Regions from separate parts of the Bradyrhizobium sp. USDA 4454 genome, predicted to be linked through region 1. Evidence: predicted binding sites of a transcription regulator. Region 1 holds the regulator's gene; each other region holds the start of a gene.
What was found. Region 1 encodes PhoB, which activates phosphate uptake and scavenging genes when phosphate is short. Its sites were predicted from a motif close to TGTCATNNANCTGTCAT; they were not measured.
Positions count from the first base shown of each region.

Region 2: ppk2 (polyphosphate kinase 2) is a predicted target of PhoB. The motif match lies at 1,425-1,441, and genes of this name have one in related genera.
Region 3: ACVIW0_RS21220 (RNA degradosome polyphosphate kinase) is a predicted target of PhoB. The motif match lies at 1,719-1,735, and genes of this name have one in related genera.
Region 4: ACVIW0_RS00235 (alkaline phosphatase D family protein) is a predicted target of PhoB. The motif match lies at 1,708-1,724, and genes of this name have one in related genera.

Region 1 covers NZ_JBTRCN010000001.1:7,635,428-7,639,600, reverse strand. The annotation lists gene pstA (phosphate ABC transporter permease PstA) at 1-101, shown strand, start outside; gene pstB (phosphate ABC transporter ATP-binding protein PstB) at 98-916, shown strand; gene phoU (phosphate signaling complex protein PhoU) at 937-1,656, shown strand; gene phoB (phosphate regulon transcriptional regulator PhoB) at 1,718-2,428, shown strand; gene ACVIW0_RS35575 (GcrA family cell cycle regulator) at 2,688-3,200, opposite strand; gene ACVIW0_RS35570 (hypothetical protein) at 3,460-3,699, opposite strand; gene ACVIW0_RS35565 (acetylornithine transaminase) at 3,698-4,173, shown strand, end outside.
Region 2 covers NZ_JBTRCN010000001.1:5,630,315-5,634,487, forward strand. The annotation lists gene ACVIW0_RS26190 (fumarylacetoacetate hydrolase family protein) at 188-1,360, opposite strand; gene ppk2 (polyphosphate kinase 2) at 1,507-2,454, shown strand; gene ACVIW0_RS26200 (DUF6294 family protein) at 2,585-3,007, shown strand; gene ACVIW0_RS26205 (transporter substrate-binding domain-containing protein) at 3,183-4,061, shown strand; gene ACVIW0_RS26210 (amino acid ABC transporter permease) at 4,122-4,173, opposite strand, start outside.
Region 3 covers NZ_JBTRCN010000001.1:4,499,350-4,503,522, reverse strand. The annotation lists gene ACVIW0_RS21220 (RNA degradosome polyphosphate kinase) at 1-1,644, opposite strand, end outside; gene ACVIW0_RS21215 (P-loop NTPase family protein) at 1,777-2,454, opposite strand; gene ACVIW0_RS21210 (CDP-alcohol phosphatidyltransferase family protein) at 2,539-3,081, opposite strand; gene purM (phosphoribosylformylglycinamidine cyclo-ligase) at 3,242-4,173, shown strand, end outside.
Region 4 covers NZ_JBTRCN010000001.1:46,100-50,272, reverse strand. The annotation lists gene ACVIW0_RS00240 (TAXI family TRAP transporter solute-binding subunit) at 82-1,425, shown strand; gene ACVIW0_RS00235 (alkaline phosphatase D family protein) at 1,787-3,349, shown strand; gene ACVIW0_RS00230 (N-acetylmuramoyl-L-alanine amidase) at 3,561-4,173, shown strand, end outside.

The DNA of each region.
Region 1 (4,173 bases):
GGAAGGAACTGGCGTGGAGCGGCGCACTGCTCATCACCTTCACCGTGCTCGCGTTGAATATCGGCGCGCGTATCCTTGGTGCCGAAAGGGCCGCAAAATGACCGAGCTTTCAGTTTCGACAGCCTCCGCCAGTCACGCTCCCCACGTGCCATTGCCGGAAGCGGCGCCGAAGGTCACCGCGCGCAACCTCAACTTCTATTATGGTGAGCACCACGCGCTCAAGAACATCAACCTGACGCTCGGCACCAACCGCGTCACCGCGTTCATCGGCCCATCCGGCTGCGGCAAGTCGACCCTGCTTCGCATCTTCAACCGGATGTATGATCTCTATCCGGGCCAGCGCGCCACCGGCCAGCTGATGCTGGACCAGACCAACATTCTCGATCCCAAGCTCGACCTCAATCTGCTGCGCGCGCGGGTCGGCATGGTGTTCCAGAAGCCGACGCCGTTCCCGATGACGATCTACGAGAACATCGCCTTCGGCATCCGCCTCTACGAGAAGATCTCGAAGTCCGAGATGGACGACCGGGTCGAGAAGGCGCTGCGCGGCGGCGCGCTGTGGAACGAGGTCAAGGACAAGCTGAACGCCTCCGGCCTGTCGCTGTCCGGCGGCCAGCAGCAGCGGTTGTGCATCGCGCGCACCGTGGCGGTGCGTCCCGAGGTGATCCTGTTCGACGAGCCGTGCTCGGCGCTCGATCCGATCTCGACCGCCAAGGTCGAGGAGCTGATCCAGGAGCTCTCCGAGGATTACACGATCGCGATCGTCACCCACAACATGCAGCAGGCGGCGCGGGTCTCCGACAAGACCGCCTTCATGTATCTCGGCGAGCTGATCGAGTTCGACGACACCAACAAGATCTTCACCTCGCCGAGCGATCGACGCACCCAGGACTACATCACCGGCCGGTTCGGTTGACCGGGCTGAGGAGAGAGATGATGGCTTCCGAACATACCGCCAAGGCATTCGACAGCGACCTGCAGGAATTGACCCGCCTGGTCGCCGAGATGGGCGGCCTCGTCGAGCGGATGATCACCGAGTCGGTCGACGCGCTGATCCGGCGCGACGTCGCGCTCGGCAAGCGCGTGGTCGCCGCCGACATCGAGATCGACAATCTGCAGCGCGTCATCGAAGAGCGCGCGGTGCTGACGATCGCCCGCCGCCAGCCGATGGCGATCGACCTGCGCGAGATCGTCAGCGCGATGCGGGTCGCCACCGACCTCGAGCGGATCGGCGATCTCGCCAAGAACATGGGCAAGCGCGTCGCGGCGCTGGAGAGCGATTTCCAGCCGCTGAAGCTGATCCGCGGCCTCGAGCACATGACCGATCTCGTGCTGTCGCAGGTCAAGTCGGTGCTCGACGCCTATGCCGCGCACGATCTGCCGGCGGCGATGAACGTCTGGAAGGGCGACGAGGAGGTCGATGCGATCTGCACCTCGCTGTTCCGCGAGCTGCTCACCTACATGATGGAAGATCCGCGCAACATCTCGTTCTGCATCCATCTGATGTTCTGCGCCAAGAACATCGAGCGGATCGGCGATCACGCCACCAACATCGCCGAGACCGTGTTCTACATGATCGAGGGCCAGCAGATCACCGACAAGCGCCCGAAGGGCGACATGACCAATTTTGCCACCACGGTGCCGGGTAACAGCTAGTCGACGGCGTTTCGGTTTTGCGTCTGGGCAACGGATCACCACAGAGAGAGAATTTAGACCGATGAGCGCACGCATTCTGGTAGTCGAAGACGAGGAAGCGCTGACGACGCTGTTGCGCTACAACCTCGATGCCGAAGGCTACGATGTCGAAACGGTGGGGCGCGGCGACGATGCCGATACCCGCCTCAAGGAGCGCGTTCCCGACCTCGTGGTCCTCGACTGGATGCTGCCGGGCCTGTCCGGCATCGAGCTGTGCCGCCGCCTGCGGGCGCGGCCCGAGACCAAGCAGCTTCCGATCATCATGCTGACCGCGCGGGGCGAGGAGAGCGAGCGGGTGCGCGGGCTTGCCACCGGCGCCGACGATTACATCGTCAAGCCGTTCTCGGTGCCGGAACTCCTGGCGCGGGTGAAGGGCCTGCTGCGCCGCGCCAGCCCGGAGCGGCTCGCCACCGTCCTGACCTATGGCGACATCGAGCTCGACCGCGAGAAGCGCCGCGTGGCGCGCTCGGGCCGTCCGATCGATCTCGGTCCGACCGAGTATCGGCTGCTCGAATTCTTCCTCGAGCATCCCGGCCGCGTGTTCAGCCGCGAGCAGCTGCTCGACAGCGTCTGGGGCCGCGACATCTACATCGATGAGCGCACCGTCGACGTGCATATCGGCCGCCTGCGCAAGCTGCTCAATCCGGGCCGCGAGCAGGATCCGATCCGCACCGTGCGCGGCGCCGGCTACGCGCTCGACGACCGCTTTGCGAAAGCCGAACCGCAGCCGTAGCGGTTGCGTAGCGATCACACGCCACAACACGGCGTCGTCCCGGCGCAGGCCGGGACCCATACGCCGCGGCCGGCGCAATAGGCAAGCGGCCAGACGGCTTTCTAACAACACCCATTCGTGGTTATGGGTCCCGGCCCCCGTGCGCAATTGCGCACTAGGCAGGGACGACACTGGTGATGCTTCCGGACTTTGCCCCCACAAAAAAATCCCCGCTTGTGCGGGGATTTGTTTTTCAGGTCTTCCGTAGTTTTCCCGAGTGCTACTTGATCTGCGGTTTCGCCGACGGCCGGCGGCGATCGGCGGCGGGCTGGTAGGCGACGCGCGAGTGATGCGCGCAATAGGGCAGGCCGGCGAGCGCCTTGCCGCCGCAGAAGAAGAACTCCGGGCTCGATGGATCGCCGACCGGCCAGTGGCAGGTGGCTTCGTTGAGCTCGAGCAGCGACAGCCGCTGGCTCATCGGCACCACATTGTCGAACGAGATCGGATCGGGCTCCATCTCGACCTCGAAGGCGTGCGCGAGCGCGGTGTTGCCGCGCGAGACCGGGCGCGCCACCCGCATCATGTGCTGGGCGGGGCGCGCCTTGCGCTGCCGCGGCGCCGCCGTGGAGGGTGCCTTGGCGCGGCCGGAGAGGCCGAGCCGGTGCACTTTGCCGATCACGGCGTTTCGCGTCACATTGCCAAGTTCCGCTGCGATCTGGCTGGCCGACAGGCCAGACTCCCAGAGCTTCTTCAGCTGCTCGACGCGATCGTCGGACCAGGTCAATACCGTCATCGCATTCTTCCTTTCGCATGGCGCCGGCCAGTTATCGGAGCGGCGCTGCGAGCCAAATCTGGACAAATATCCCTGCGGCCAGAATCCCTTAGCCCTCGCCGGGCGCGGTGTTGCGCCCGAACGTTTACGCGAGACACAAAGGCTACTTAGAGGGTCCAGTACTGCCGCACGAGATGTCGTACCCGACAGGCCAAACGCTACAATATGGCGTGACTCTGGCGCAAGAGTCCGCGGCCGTGCGTCCACATGTTCCGGAAAGTTAAGCATTGCTGTGAGGCTTTTCCACCGCACCGGAATGCTCCGGATTGCGCTCGCTTGGCAGCGCAGGAAGCCCGGCAAAGGGCCGGCTCCTGGCGATTGACACGGACCCGCCGCAGCATAGAATGCCCGCCACGTGCCGCCCGCAAAGGCGGCCGTTTTGTTTTCCGAAGCTGGCCGTTGCTGCGCTGGCGTCAAGGCGCGCGGCAATTGTCGGCTTCAAACCGGCAGTGAACGCCATGACCAACGCCTCGTCGCATCTGCTCCCCGTCTTCGCCCGGGTCGATCTCGGCTTCGAGCGCGGTGAGGGCGCCTGGCTGATCGCAACCAACGGCGACCGCTATCTCGATTTCACCTCGGGCGTCGCGGTGAACGCGCTCGGGCATGCGCATCCGCATCTGGTGAAGGCGCTGCAGGAACAGGCGACCATGCTCTGGCACATGTCGAACCTGTTCAAGAGCCCGGACGGCGAGGCGCTCGCCGCGCGGCTGTGCGAGCAGAGCTTTGCCGACTTCGTGTTCTTCTGCAATTCCGGCGCGGAGGCGATGGAGGGCGTGATCAAGCTGGTCCGCCACTATCACTTCTCCAAGGGGCATGGCGAGCGCTACCGCATCATCACCTTCGAAGGCGCCTTCCATGGCCGCACGCTGGCCACGCTGGCCGCGACCGGCTCGGCGAAATATCTCGAAGGCTTCGGCCCGCCGATGGACGGCTT
Region 2 (4,173 bases), 2.0 Mb from region 1:
ACACGCGACCGACATTGCGAAAGCGACATACTCATTCATCATCTCGCCCGGGGCCTACCCCTCTCCCCACCCTCCCCCGCAAGGGGGGAGGGAGCCCGACGAGCGTGCTCACCCCACGATGGCCCCTCTTTTCCGCGGCACGAAGTCGGTGGGTTACGCCTTCAGCTAACCCACCCTACGCTTCTCCTCACAGCAGCTTGCGCTGCGCCAAATTCTTCATCAGCGCGCCGACGCCGAAGGTCCAGGGCTCGCATTGGTCGCTGCTACGCATGCGATTGACGAGCTTGCCGAGCTGCGGGGCTGCGATGATGACGATGTCGTCGCGCTTGTGGGTGAAGCCCTCGCCCTTGGCGTCGCGGTCCTTCACGGGCGCGAACATCGTGCCGAGGAACAGCGCAAAGCCGTCGGGATATTGATGCACCGGGCCGATGGTCTGCGCAACCAGGTCGGTCGGGTCGCGGCTGATCTTGGAAATCGAGGAATGGCCCTCGAGCACGAAGCCGTCGGTGCCCTTCACGGTGAGATCCACATCCATCTTCCTGACGTCGTCGAGCGAGAAGGTCGCGTCGAACAGCCGGAGCAGCGGGCCGATCGCACACGACGCGTTGTTGTCCTTGGCCTTCGACAGCAAGAGCGCCGAGCGGCCCTCGAAGTCGCGCAGGTTGACGTCGTTGCCGAGCGCGGCACCGACGATCTTGCCGGCGCCGGAGACGACAAGCACGACCTCCGGCTCCGGGTTGTTCCAGGTCGACTTCGGATGCAGCCCGGCATCCATACCCGTGCCGACCGAGGACAGCGTCGGCGCCTTGGTGAAGACTTCGGCGTCGGGGCCGATGCCGACCTCGAGATACTGGCTCCAGGCGTTCTGGTCGATCAGCACCTGCTTCAGCCGCATCGCCTGGTCGGAGCCGGGCCTGAGCTTGGAGAGATCGTCGCCGACAAGGCGCACCACCTCCTTGCGGATCGCCTCGGCCGAGGACGGATTGCCGCGCGCCCGCTCCTCGATCACGCGTTCCAGCATCGAGATCGCGAAGGTGACGCCGGCGGCCTTCAGCACCTGCAGATCCACCGGCGCCAGCAGATGCGGCTTCGCCTTGTCGCGGCCGTCGGGCGGCGTGTTGGCGAGGATCGCCTCGAGATCGCCGATCCGCTCGCCCTTGGTCGCACGCAGCGCACCTGCCGGATCGCTCTCCTCGCACAGCGCACTCACCGTGGGGAAGCGCGCGGTGACGTCGAACACGCCGTCACCACGCACCGCGACCACGGCCGGCCCGCCGGCCTGCGGCAGCCAGACTCGTCCGACCAGCGTGCCGGCGGTGCCGTCCTCCGGCAGGACGTCTTTTGGCGTGAGCGAAATCATCGGCGTCTCCTTTTTGATCTTGTGGTCGCTTGTTAGCACAGTCCCGCGGGCAGCGTGCAACGGCGGTCATGCCCTTGTCATAGAGGGGTAACATCGCCCGTCAATGCTCCCGGCGCCCCATCTAGCACATCGAAAGACGGACCTTCATGACCGCCCCCCACCTCACCGACGAAGCCTCTCGGAACGAAGCTTTGCGGGACGAAGCTTTGCGCGCCCGCATCCAGCAGGAGATGGTCGACAGCCTCGACGAGGAACTCGAGCTCGAGCTCGACGACATGAGGCTTGACGAGCTCGACCACGCCGCCGCCGCCGGCAAGCCGTCGATCGACCGCAAATTCTACTTCCGCGAATTGCTGCGGTTGCAGGGCGAGCTGGTCAAGCTGCAAGACTGGGTGCAGCACGAGAAGAAGAAGGTCGTGGTGCTGTTCGAGGGCCGCGATTCCGCCGGCAAGGGTGGCGTTATCAAGCGCATCACCCAGCGGCTCAACCCGCGGGTCTGCCGGATCGCGGCGCTGCCCGCGCCGAACGAGCGCGAGCGCACGCAATGGTACTTCCAGCGCTACGTCTCGCATCTGCCGGCCGGCGGCGAGATCGTGCTGTTCGACCGCAGCTGGTACAACCGCGCCGGCGTCGAGAAGGTGATGGGCTTCTGCACCAACGAGCAGTATGAGGAGTTCTTCAATTCGGTGCCGGAATTCGAGCGCATGCTGATCCGCTCCGGCACCATCCTGCTGAAATACTGGTTCTCGATCACCGACGAGGAACAGGCGTTCCGCTTCGCGATGCGGATCCAGGATCCACTGAAGCAGTGGAAGCTGAGCCCGATGGACGTCGAGGCGCGGACCGGCTGGGAGCTCTACACCAAGGCGAAGGAGACCATGCTGGAGCGCACCCATCTGCCGGACTCGCCATGGTGGATCGTCGATGCCGTCGACAAGAGGCGCGCCCGGCTCAACTGCATCTCGCATCTGTTGAGCCAGATCCCTTACCAGTCGGTCACCCACCAACCGGTGGTGCTGCCGCCGCGGGTACGCAACCCCGACTATCACCGCGGCCCGATTCCGCCGGAGATGTACGTGCCGGGGCGGTATTGAGTCGCCCCACCTGCGCGCGAAGATCACCAAATCGCGATTGCAGGTTGTGAGGCAGTTCACTGGTCTTCCTGCGTTCTCCCCTTAAACCGGAGGTCGCTCGCAATTCGCGGGCGAAAAGGAGGAGTAGGCTATGTTGAAGGAACATCGCGAAAGCAAAAGCTCAGCGTCGGACCTGCCGAAAATCGACAAGGCTGTTGCGACCTATGCCATCCAGACCCTTGACCTCAGCTGGAGCGCACCGATCCGTTACGGCGATTGCAAGCTGTCCGGCTTCCTGAACGGCACCCTGAACAACGGCCCGACTCTCAGGCTGCGTTCGGACGGAACGGCGGAATTGCTGGCCAAATTCTTTTCGACCGACGACGGTGATGTTTGGGTCATCGATCATCTCGTTCTTTTGGATGTACATGGAACGGTGCTTTTCCAGTTTCCCCACCTTTCGAGCCCTGCAACCCAGACCGACAACCAGGTGCTCGATTGGGTCGCCGAGCTGAGCTTCCCTGCCGTTTTCTTTTCCTCGATCACCGGGGCCAACATGACCTATCGCTGCTGAGCTCCAAGGGCGCGGTTCGTGACCTTGTTCGACCTCCCGCCGGCGGACGTGGCGGTGAAGTGCAGAACATAGGCAGCCGCGCCCTCGCCTCGCCTACTAATGACGCAGGCGTGCGCCCTTGCTGGCACCGGAACCCGACGCTAGGCTTCCCCCGATCTGGTGCAGGGAGGCCCGCTTGACTCAATCCGACGACATCAACATTTCCGAAGATCGCCGCGACGCGCTGCGCTATGCGCTCGGGATCGGCAGCGGCGCGGCGCTCGCGGCCGCGATGGCGACGCCGGCCTCGGCGCAGACCGCGGCCGACAACACGCTGGATCGCATCCGCGCCAACAAGGTGCTGCGCATCGCGGTGTTGCCGGGCGAGCTGCCCTATTTCAACAAGGACCTCGCCACCGGAACATGGTCCGGCTTCTCGATCGAGATGGCCAACGATCTGGCAAAACTGCTCGACGTCAAGCTGGAATATGTCGAGTCGACCTACGGCAATTCGATTCTCGATCTGCAGGCCAACAAGATCGATCTCGGCTTCGCGCTCAACCCCACGCCGCAGCGCGCGCTGGTGGTCGATTTCACCAATCTGGTGTTCCCGCATCCGTTCGGCGCGATGCTGAAGAAGGGGCTGGAGGCCAAGACCTGGGCCGACATCAACAAGCCCGAGGTCAGGATCGCGGTCGATGTCGGCTCGGCCAACGAGGCGGTGGCGCGGCGCTTTGCGCCGAATGCCACCATCAAGTCGCTGAAGTCGCGCGACGAGGTGATGCTGGAGATGTCGTCCGGCCGGGTCGATTGCGTGGTCAACGCGCTGGTGCTCGGGCTGACCGCAATCGCCAAGAACCCGAATCTCGGCACCTACAAGATCCTGACCTCGCCGTCGGTGACGATCGCGAGCGGCATGGCGGTGCGGCGCGAGCAGGACAAGCGCTGGCGCGATTTCCTCTCGGTGTGGGTCGACTACAACCGCGGCATCGGCCAGATGCGCGAATGGTTCGTCAAGGGCCTCGGACTTGCCGGCGTCAAGCCGGAGGACGTGCCGGTGGAGTTGAGTATCTGAGGGATTGCTTCTGGCGTGAGATCGATCCTTCACCTCTCCCTTCGGGACAGGTAAGCGACCTCACACCTTGTCGTAAGTCAGCCCGCGCTCCAGCCGCCTGGCCGCCAGCGTC
Region 3 (4,173 bases), 3.1 Mb from region 1:
CGCACGGCCGTGCTTGACGTGGGCGATCTCGCCATGGATGTGCTCGATGATCCGCTTGCGCAAGGTCAGCGGCGACACCGCCATCTTCTCGATGTCGCTCGGCTCGGCATAGCCGGTGATGTAGTTGAACACCCGCGCGACGTCGCGGCCGATGATCGGATCTGAGGTGAAGTAGGAGAGGTCGGTGTAGATGCGCGCGGTGACCGGATGATAGTTGCCGGTGCCGGTGTGCACATAGGTGGTGAGATTGCCGCCCTCGCGGCGCACCACCATCGACAGCTTGGCGTGCGTCTTTAGCTCGATGAAGCCGTACACCACCTGCACGCCGGCACGTTCGAGGTCGCGCGCCCAGCGGATATTGGCTTCCTCGTCGAAACGCGCCTTGAGCTCGATCAGGGCGGTCACCGACTTGCCGGCCTCGGCGGCCTCCGCCAGCGCGCGCACGATCGGCGAGTTGTTCGAGGTGCGATACAGCGTCTGCTTGATCGCGACCACGTCGGGATCGCGCGCCGCCTGTTGCAGGAACTGGACGACGACGTCGAAGGATTCGTAGGGGTGGTGGACCACGAGGTCCTTCTGCCGGATCGCGGCGAAGATATCGCCGCCATGGTCGCGCACCCGCTCGGGATGACGCGGCACATAGGGCGGGAACTCGAGGTCGGGGCGGTTGAGGCGGGTGAGCTGCGACAGCTCGTTCATCGCCAGCACGCCATCGACCAGGATCACTTCATCGTCCGCGGCTGACAAGGCGTGCTGCACGAAGATGCGCAGCTCTTCCGGCATCGTGGCCTCGATCTCGAGCCGGATCACCGATCCGCGGCGGCGGCGCTTGAGCGCGGTCTCGAACAGGCGGACGAGGTCCTCGGCCTCTTCCTCGATTTCGAGTTCGGAGTCTCTGATGATGCGGAATGCGCCCTGGCCCTTGACGGTGTAGCCGGGAAACAGGCGGCCGATGAACAATCCGGTGGCCTGTTCGAGCGTGATCAGCCGCGCCGGAGTGCCTTCCTTGGTGGACGGGATGCGAATGAAGCGGTCGATCTTGCCGGGCATGCGGATCAGCGCGTTCATCGCCTTGCCGTCGGAGATCCGCGACAATTGCAGCGCAACGGTGAAGCCGAGGTTCGGGATGAACGGGAACGGATGCGCCGGATCGATGGCGAGCGGGGTCAGCAGCGGGAAAATGTTGTGGAGGAAGTGATCCTCGATCCAGCTGCGCTCGGACTTGGTGACATCGCGCCCGTCGACCAGTTGGATGCCGACCTTGGCCAGGATGTCACGCAGGTCGCTCCAGATCGCCTGCTGGTCGGAGGCGAGCTGCGACACCGTCTTGTTGATCATCACAAGCTGCTCGGCCGGCAGCAGGCCGTCCGGGCTGCGCTCGGTGATGCCCTCGCGGACCTGCGCCTTGATGCCGGCGACACGGACCATGAAGAACTCGTCGAGGTTATTCGCCGAAATCGACAGGAAGCGGACCCGCTCCAGCACGGGATGGCCGAGATTGACCGATTCCTCGAGCACCCGGCGGTTGAAATGCAGCCAGGAGAGCTCCCGGTTGATGAATCGCTCGGGGCTGGTCGCGATCGTGGGGAGAGGCGCGAGTTCCGCCTCTTTCTCTTTGATTTCAGATGCTTGTGCCGAGTCCATCAAGTGCTGGTCCAATTCGGGGCGAGGGGCCGGAGCGGTCTAGCCGACGGCCGCAGAGACCATGTGATATTGCGATGACGTTTCGATGACATTGATGTTCCGTCCGCCTGCGCCGTCAAGCCGCGGCACCGCTCAGGCGTCGCGCAACAGCTCCGCCGCCAGCGCCCGCGTGACCGGCCGGCCGAGCCGGAGCGCCTCGGTGTCGAGCAGCTCGACCGCCTGACGGACGGCAACGTAGGAGCGCTCGATCCGGTTGCAGAGGTAGCTGACCAGCGGCTCGTCCACGCTCATCTGGCGGTCGGCGCAGAACTTGACGATCAGGCCGCGGAACAGCTGGTCGTCGGGCGGCAGCAGCGTCACCGTCGGCACCGCGCGGAGCCGCGACCGCAGATCGCGCAGCTCGATCTCGAACGCAGACGGCGGGATACGGGCCGTGATCAGCAGGTAGGCATCGTCCTGGCGCGCGAGATTCATCAGGTGAAACATCGCGCGCTCGTCGAAATCCGACGGCCTCAAATCCTCGACTACCAGCGCGCCGGTCGCGAGCGCGGCCGGCACCGTCTCGGCAGTCAGCGCATGTGCCGCGGTCGCGCGGGCGCCGGCGCTCTCGGCCCAGATCGCGGCGAGGTGGCTCTTGCCGGAGCCGTCGGGGCCGACCAGCAGCATGATCCGGTTCGGCCAGTCGGGCCAGCCGTCGATCAGCGCCAGCGCCGCCTCATTGGCCGGGCCCTCGAGGAAATCGTCGCGGGTCAGTTTCTCCTCGTGCGGCAGGGCCAAGGCCAATTGACGAGGTTGAACGCTACCGGCCACGCAAGTCTCCAAACCACTTCATTATTTTAGCATGATCGCTGCGCAAACGCTTTGCGTTTGTCGCGGGCACCGGTTTCCAGTTTTCTACCGAGCCTCGATCGTGCTCATGTGCCGCACCCACTCCACGAGATAGAGTGACACCGAACCCAAAGTAAAGATCGTGACCAGGCCCATCAGGATCAGGTCGTAGGGATGCGGCTCGAAGCGAAAGCCGAGCGAGGCGAGCACCAAGGCTGCAAACGCGACCTGCGCCGCCGTGTTCAGCTTCGACACCATCAGCGGCTTCATCTCGACCGGCTTGTCGAACAACCATGACACAATCACGGCAGACACGATCATGATGTCGCGCGACACCACCAGAATCACGATCCAGCGCGGCACCGCGCCCCAGATTCCGAGCGCGACATAGATCGACACCAACAGCGCCTTGTCTGCGAGCGGGTCGAGCAGGGCGCCGAGCTCGCTCGTCATGTTGAAGCGCTTGGCGAGGAAACCGTCGACCGCGTCCGATACGCCGGCGATCACGAAGATCGCAAACGCGATCTCCATCTGGCTCGACACGATGGCCCAGACGATCACCGGCACCAGGATGATGCGGCCGAGGGTAATGATGTTCGGAATGCTCAAGTTGGGTCGCTTCCCGGCTAGCAGCCTGATTTTACTCGATATCCGGCTCTTTTGCGCAGCCGCCTTGTGTTATCTACATAGTATCGTGGCGAGCTGCCCGCGAGCCATTGCGCGGGGGCGGAATTCCTCGTAACCAGCCCCTTATCATCTGGAATTGGGCATGACCGAGCGCAAAAACGGGCTCACTTACGCGGATTCGGGTGTCGATATCGACGCCGGCAATCGTCTGGTCGATCTGATCAAGCCGATGGTGCGGGCCACCGCACGGCCCGGCGCGGACGCCGAGATCGGCGGATTCGGCGGGCTGTTCGACCTCAAGGCGGCGGGCTTCAAGGATCCGGTCCTGGTGGCCGCGACCGATGGCGTCGGCACCAAGCTGAAGATCGCGATCGAGACCGGAATCCATAGCGGCATCGGCATCGACCTGGTCGCGATGTCGGTCAACGACCTCGTCGTGCAAGGCGCGGAACCGCTGTTCTTTCTCGACTATTTCGCCTGCGGCAAGCTGCATCCGGAGGCCACCGCGCAGATCGTCGCCGGCATCGCCGAGGGCTGCCGCGAATCCGGCTGCGCGCTGATCGGCGGCGAGACCGCCGAGATGCCCGGCCTCTACAAGGACGGCGATTACGACCTCGGCGGCTTTGCGGTCGGCGCGGCCGAGCGCGGCACCCTGTTGCCGACCGGCGATATCGCGGCCGGCGATGCCGTGATCGGGCTGGCGTCCTCGGGCGTGCACTCCAACGGCTATTCGCTGGTGCGCAAGATCGTCGAGCAGTCCGGCGTGGCCTATGATGCGCCGGCGCCGTTTGCGCCGGTCATGACGCTCGGCGCGGCGCTGCTGACGCCGACCAGGCTCTATGTGAAGTCCTGCCTGCGCGCGATCCGGGATACCGGCGCGGTGAAGGGGCTCGCCCATATCACCGGCGGCGGCTTCACCGACAACATCCCGCGGGTGCTGCCGAAACATCTCGGCGTCGGCATCGATCTGGCGCGGCTGCCGGTGCTGCCGGTGTTCAAATGGCTGGCCGAGCAGGGCGGCATCGCCGAGCTCGAGTTGCTGCGCACCTTCAACTGCGGCATCGGCATGATCGC
Region 4 (4,173 bases), 7.6 Mb from region 1:
CGACGTTTGTTTGCGAGATCGATGACAGACGGCTCCGCCAGCATATCGCCCAAGCCGCCGCGATCGGCCAAGCGGAGGCTGATGTTCGTTTTGATCGCCGGCGCGCTCGCCATCATCGGCGCGACGGCTGCTGGATATTATTTCGCGGTGCGCCCGGTGACGCTGCGGATCGCGGTCGGCCCTGCGAACAGCGACGACGTCAAGGTCGTGCAGGCGCTGGCGCAGGCCTTCAACAACCAGCAGCACACCCAGGTCAAGCTCCGCCCAGTGCAGACCGACGGCGCCGCCGCCAGCGCGCAGACGCTGGCCGACGGCAAGGCCGATCTCGCCATCATCCGCGGCGATCTCGAAGTGCCGAAGAATGCGCAGGCGGTCGCGACCCTGCGCAAGAATGTCGTGGTGATGTGGGTGCCGCCCGCCAAGGGCAAGGTCCGCAAGTCTGCCAAAATCACCAAGATCGGGCAGCTTTCCGGCCGCAAGATCGGAGTCGTCGGGCGCACCCCGGCCAATGTCAATCTGCTGAAGCTGATCCTGACGCAATATGGCGTCGACCCGATGAAGGTCGAGATCGTGCAATTCCCGGCCAATGAGGCCGCCGAGACGATCAAGAACCTGAAGGCCGACGCCTATCTCGCGGTCGGCCCGGCCAACAGCAAGATCACGATCGATGCGATCACGGCGTCGGTCAAGGACGGCGGCGAGCCCACCTTCCTCGCGATCGATGCGTCGGAAGCGATCGCGCAAAACCATCCGGCCTACGAGGCCGCGGAAATTCCCGCCGGCTCGCTCGGCTCGGCCGACCGGCCGGACGACGAGGTGAAGACGATCAGCTTCTCCCATCACATCGTCGCACGAAAGGGCCTGTCGGACTCGACGGTTGCGGCCTTCACCCGGCAATTGTTCGCGATCCGGCAATCGCTCAAGAACGACTTCCCGCTCGCCGCCAAGATCGAAACCCCCGACACCGACAAGGACGCCACCATCCCGGTGCATCCGGGTGCGGCCGCCTTCGTCGACGGCGAGGAGAAGACCTTCCTCGATCGCTACAGCGATTACATCTGGTGGAGCCTGATGGCCTTCTCGGCGATGGGCTCGGCCGGCGCGTGGTTCGCCGGCTATCTCAAGCAGGACGAGCGCAACACCAACACCTCGCAGCGCGAACGGCTGCTGGAGATGCTGAAGGCTGCGCGGCAGAGCGATTCGACCGAAGAACTCGACCAGATGCAGGCCGAAGCCGACGACATCCTGCGCCACACGCTCGACTGCTTCGAGCACGGCGCCATCGAGGAAGGCACGCTGACCGCGTTCAACATCGCGCTCGAGCAGTTCCACAACGCCGTCGCCGACCGCAAGGCGCTGCTGCTGAGCATGCCGCAGAATTTGCAGCGCACGGCGACGCAGTTCAGGGCGGCGGGCACGGCGTAGAAGCGCCGCCACTCTCTATCCGCCAAAACACGTGATGGAGTCACCGGCGGTTGGGTTCCCTCCCCCCTTGCGGGGGAGGGTTAGGGAGAGGGGTGCCGCACGACGCGCTCTCTCAAATGCAGTTCGACGACAGATGATCTAGTTGCGAAGGCGCGGCTCACCACAGATGTCTCGCTCGGGGCTTACCCCTCTCCCCACCCTCCCCCGCAAGGGGGGAGGGAGCCTGACATGCGTGCTCCCCTTACGACTACGCTGTCTCTACGCTCTGCTCGCTTCACCCCCTGTAATCTCTCCGTCATGGAATTTTTCTAGGTCTTGGCACGCCCGCGGCGCAGTGTCACTGTGACATTAAGGAGGCCCCATGACGAGCCGGTTTTCGCGAAATCTCACGCGCCGACGCTTTCTCTCGACGGCGGCTGCGGCCGGCGCCGGCGTGATCGCGATGCCCTATCTGTCGCGCGCGGCCGATCGCCCCGTGATCACCCATGGCGTGCAGTCGGGCGATGTCGGCGTCGACGGCGGCGTGGTGTGGGCGCGTGCGGACCGGCCGTCGCAGATGATGGTCGAGGTCGCGACCACCGAATCGTTCAAGGACGCTCGCGCGCTGCCGCCGATCACGGCGCTGCCGGAGAGCGACTTCACCGCAAAAATGCTGCTGGAGAACCTGCCCTCCGGCCAGGACATCTTCTACCGCGTCCGCTTCCGCGACCTCGCCCATATCGACGTGGTCGGCGAGCCCGTGGTCGGCCGCTTCCGCACCGCGCCGAGCGACCGCCGCGACGTCTCCTTCGTGTGGGGCGGCGACGTTGCCGGCCAGGGCTGGGGCATCAATCCCGACGACGGCGGCATGATCACCTTCGCCGCGATGAAGAAGCACAATCCGGATTTTCTGCTGCATTCCGGCGACACCATCTATGCCGACGGCGTGATCCCGTCCGAGGTGAAGCTTCCCGACGGCAAGATCTGGAAGAACATCACAATCCCGGAGAAGGCCAAGGTCGCCGAGACGCTCGACGAATACCGCGCCGCGCACAAATACAATTTCCTCGACTCCAATTTGCGCGCCTTCAACGCCGAGGTGCCGATCTTCGTGCAGTGGGACGATCACGAGGTGACCAACAACTGGTCGCTGTCGAAGCAGCTGCCGGCGGCCTACAAGGAGCGCGACATCACGGTGCTCGCCGCGCGCGCGGCCAAGGCCTTCCACGAGATGTATCCGATGCGCGAGAGCATCGTCGAGCCGGGCCGTGTCTATCGCACGCTGAGCTACGGCCCGCATCTCGACGTGTTCATGCTCGACGAGCGCAGCTATCGCGGCCCGAACGGTCCGAACCTGCAGGAGCAATACGGTCCCGACGCCTATTTCATCGGGCCGGACCAGATGGCCTGGCTGAAGCGCGCGCTGCTCAACTCGCGCGCCACCTGGAAGGTGATCGCCTCCGACATGCCGCTGTCGCTGATCGTCTACGATGATGCGACCAACAAGAAGGGCTCGGAAGCCTTCGCGCAGGGCGACGGCGCGGCGCGCGGCCGCGAGCTCGAGATCGCCGACATCCTGCGCTTCATCAAGACAGCAGGGATCGTCAACACGGTGTGGCTGACTGCCGACGTGCACTATGCCGCCGCGCACTATTACAACCCGAACAAGGCCCAGTTCCAGGAGTTCGATCCGTTTTGGGAATTCGTCTCCGGTCCGCTGCATGCCGGCACGTTCGGCCCGAACGAGCTCGACAACACGTTTGGTCCCGAGGTGAGGTTCGTCAAGGCGCCGGGCGAAGCCAACCAGAACCTGCCGCCGTCGGCTGGCATGCAGTTTTTCGGTCACGTGAAGATCGACGGCAAGAGCGGCCAGATGACGGTGAGCCTGCGCGACCGCATCGACGCCGAGCTGTGGGCGATCACGCTCGATCCGAAGCCGGTGTAACCGGGTCGCCGCCGCGGCGGAACCGGAGTCCCCCGGTCCTGACGGTCTCGCTCCAGGGCGAGGCAACATGATTGCCGGGGATGGACGTCCTCGGCCTCTTCCGGTACCGATATCGGAGCCGTATGCTGGGGGCCCGGAGGGGCGGAGCATGAGGCGCTGCGACTTCGTTCGCGTGCTCGCTGGCATTGTCGCGAGGCTTCGGCCTCGCCGCTTGATCGTTGTCGCGATCGCAATGTTCGCGCTGCTGCCGATCGAGGCCGGCGATGCCGGCTGGTTGCCTGATCTCTTCAAGACATCATCCAAGCAAGCCAAAGCGCCAAAGCGCGCGAAATCGGTACGGCAGGCGACACGGCCGGGCAAATCGGCAAGAAAATCAGCAAGCCACCGCGCGCCGGCAAAGCCCGGTGCCACACGGCTCGCCGCTCTCGGACCGATCGCCCTGCCGCCTTCGGCGCCCAAGCCGGCCGCCGCCGCATGCGATCCGGCGACATTCCGGATCGTGCTGGATGTCGGACACACCGCCGAATCGGAGGGCGCGATCAGCGCGCGCAATGTCGCCGAGTTCATCTTCAACCGCCGCCTTGCGCGGGTGATCGAGGAGAGGCTGAAGGCCGACGGCTTTGCCGAAACCAGGCTGCTGCTGACCGAAGGCAAGGCGCGACCCAGCCTGTTCAAGCGGGTCGCGAGCGCAAGCAACCTGCACGCCGATCTGCTGCTGTCGATCCACCACGACTCCGTGCCCAACAAGATGCTCGAGGACTGGGAATTCGAAGGCAGGAAAAGCCATTTCAGCGATCGCTTCAGCGGCTACTCGGTGTTCGTCT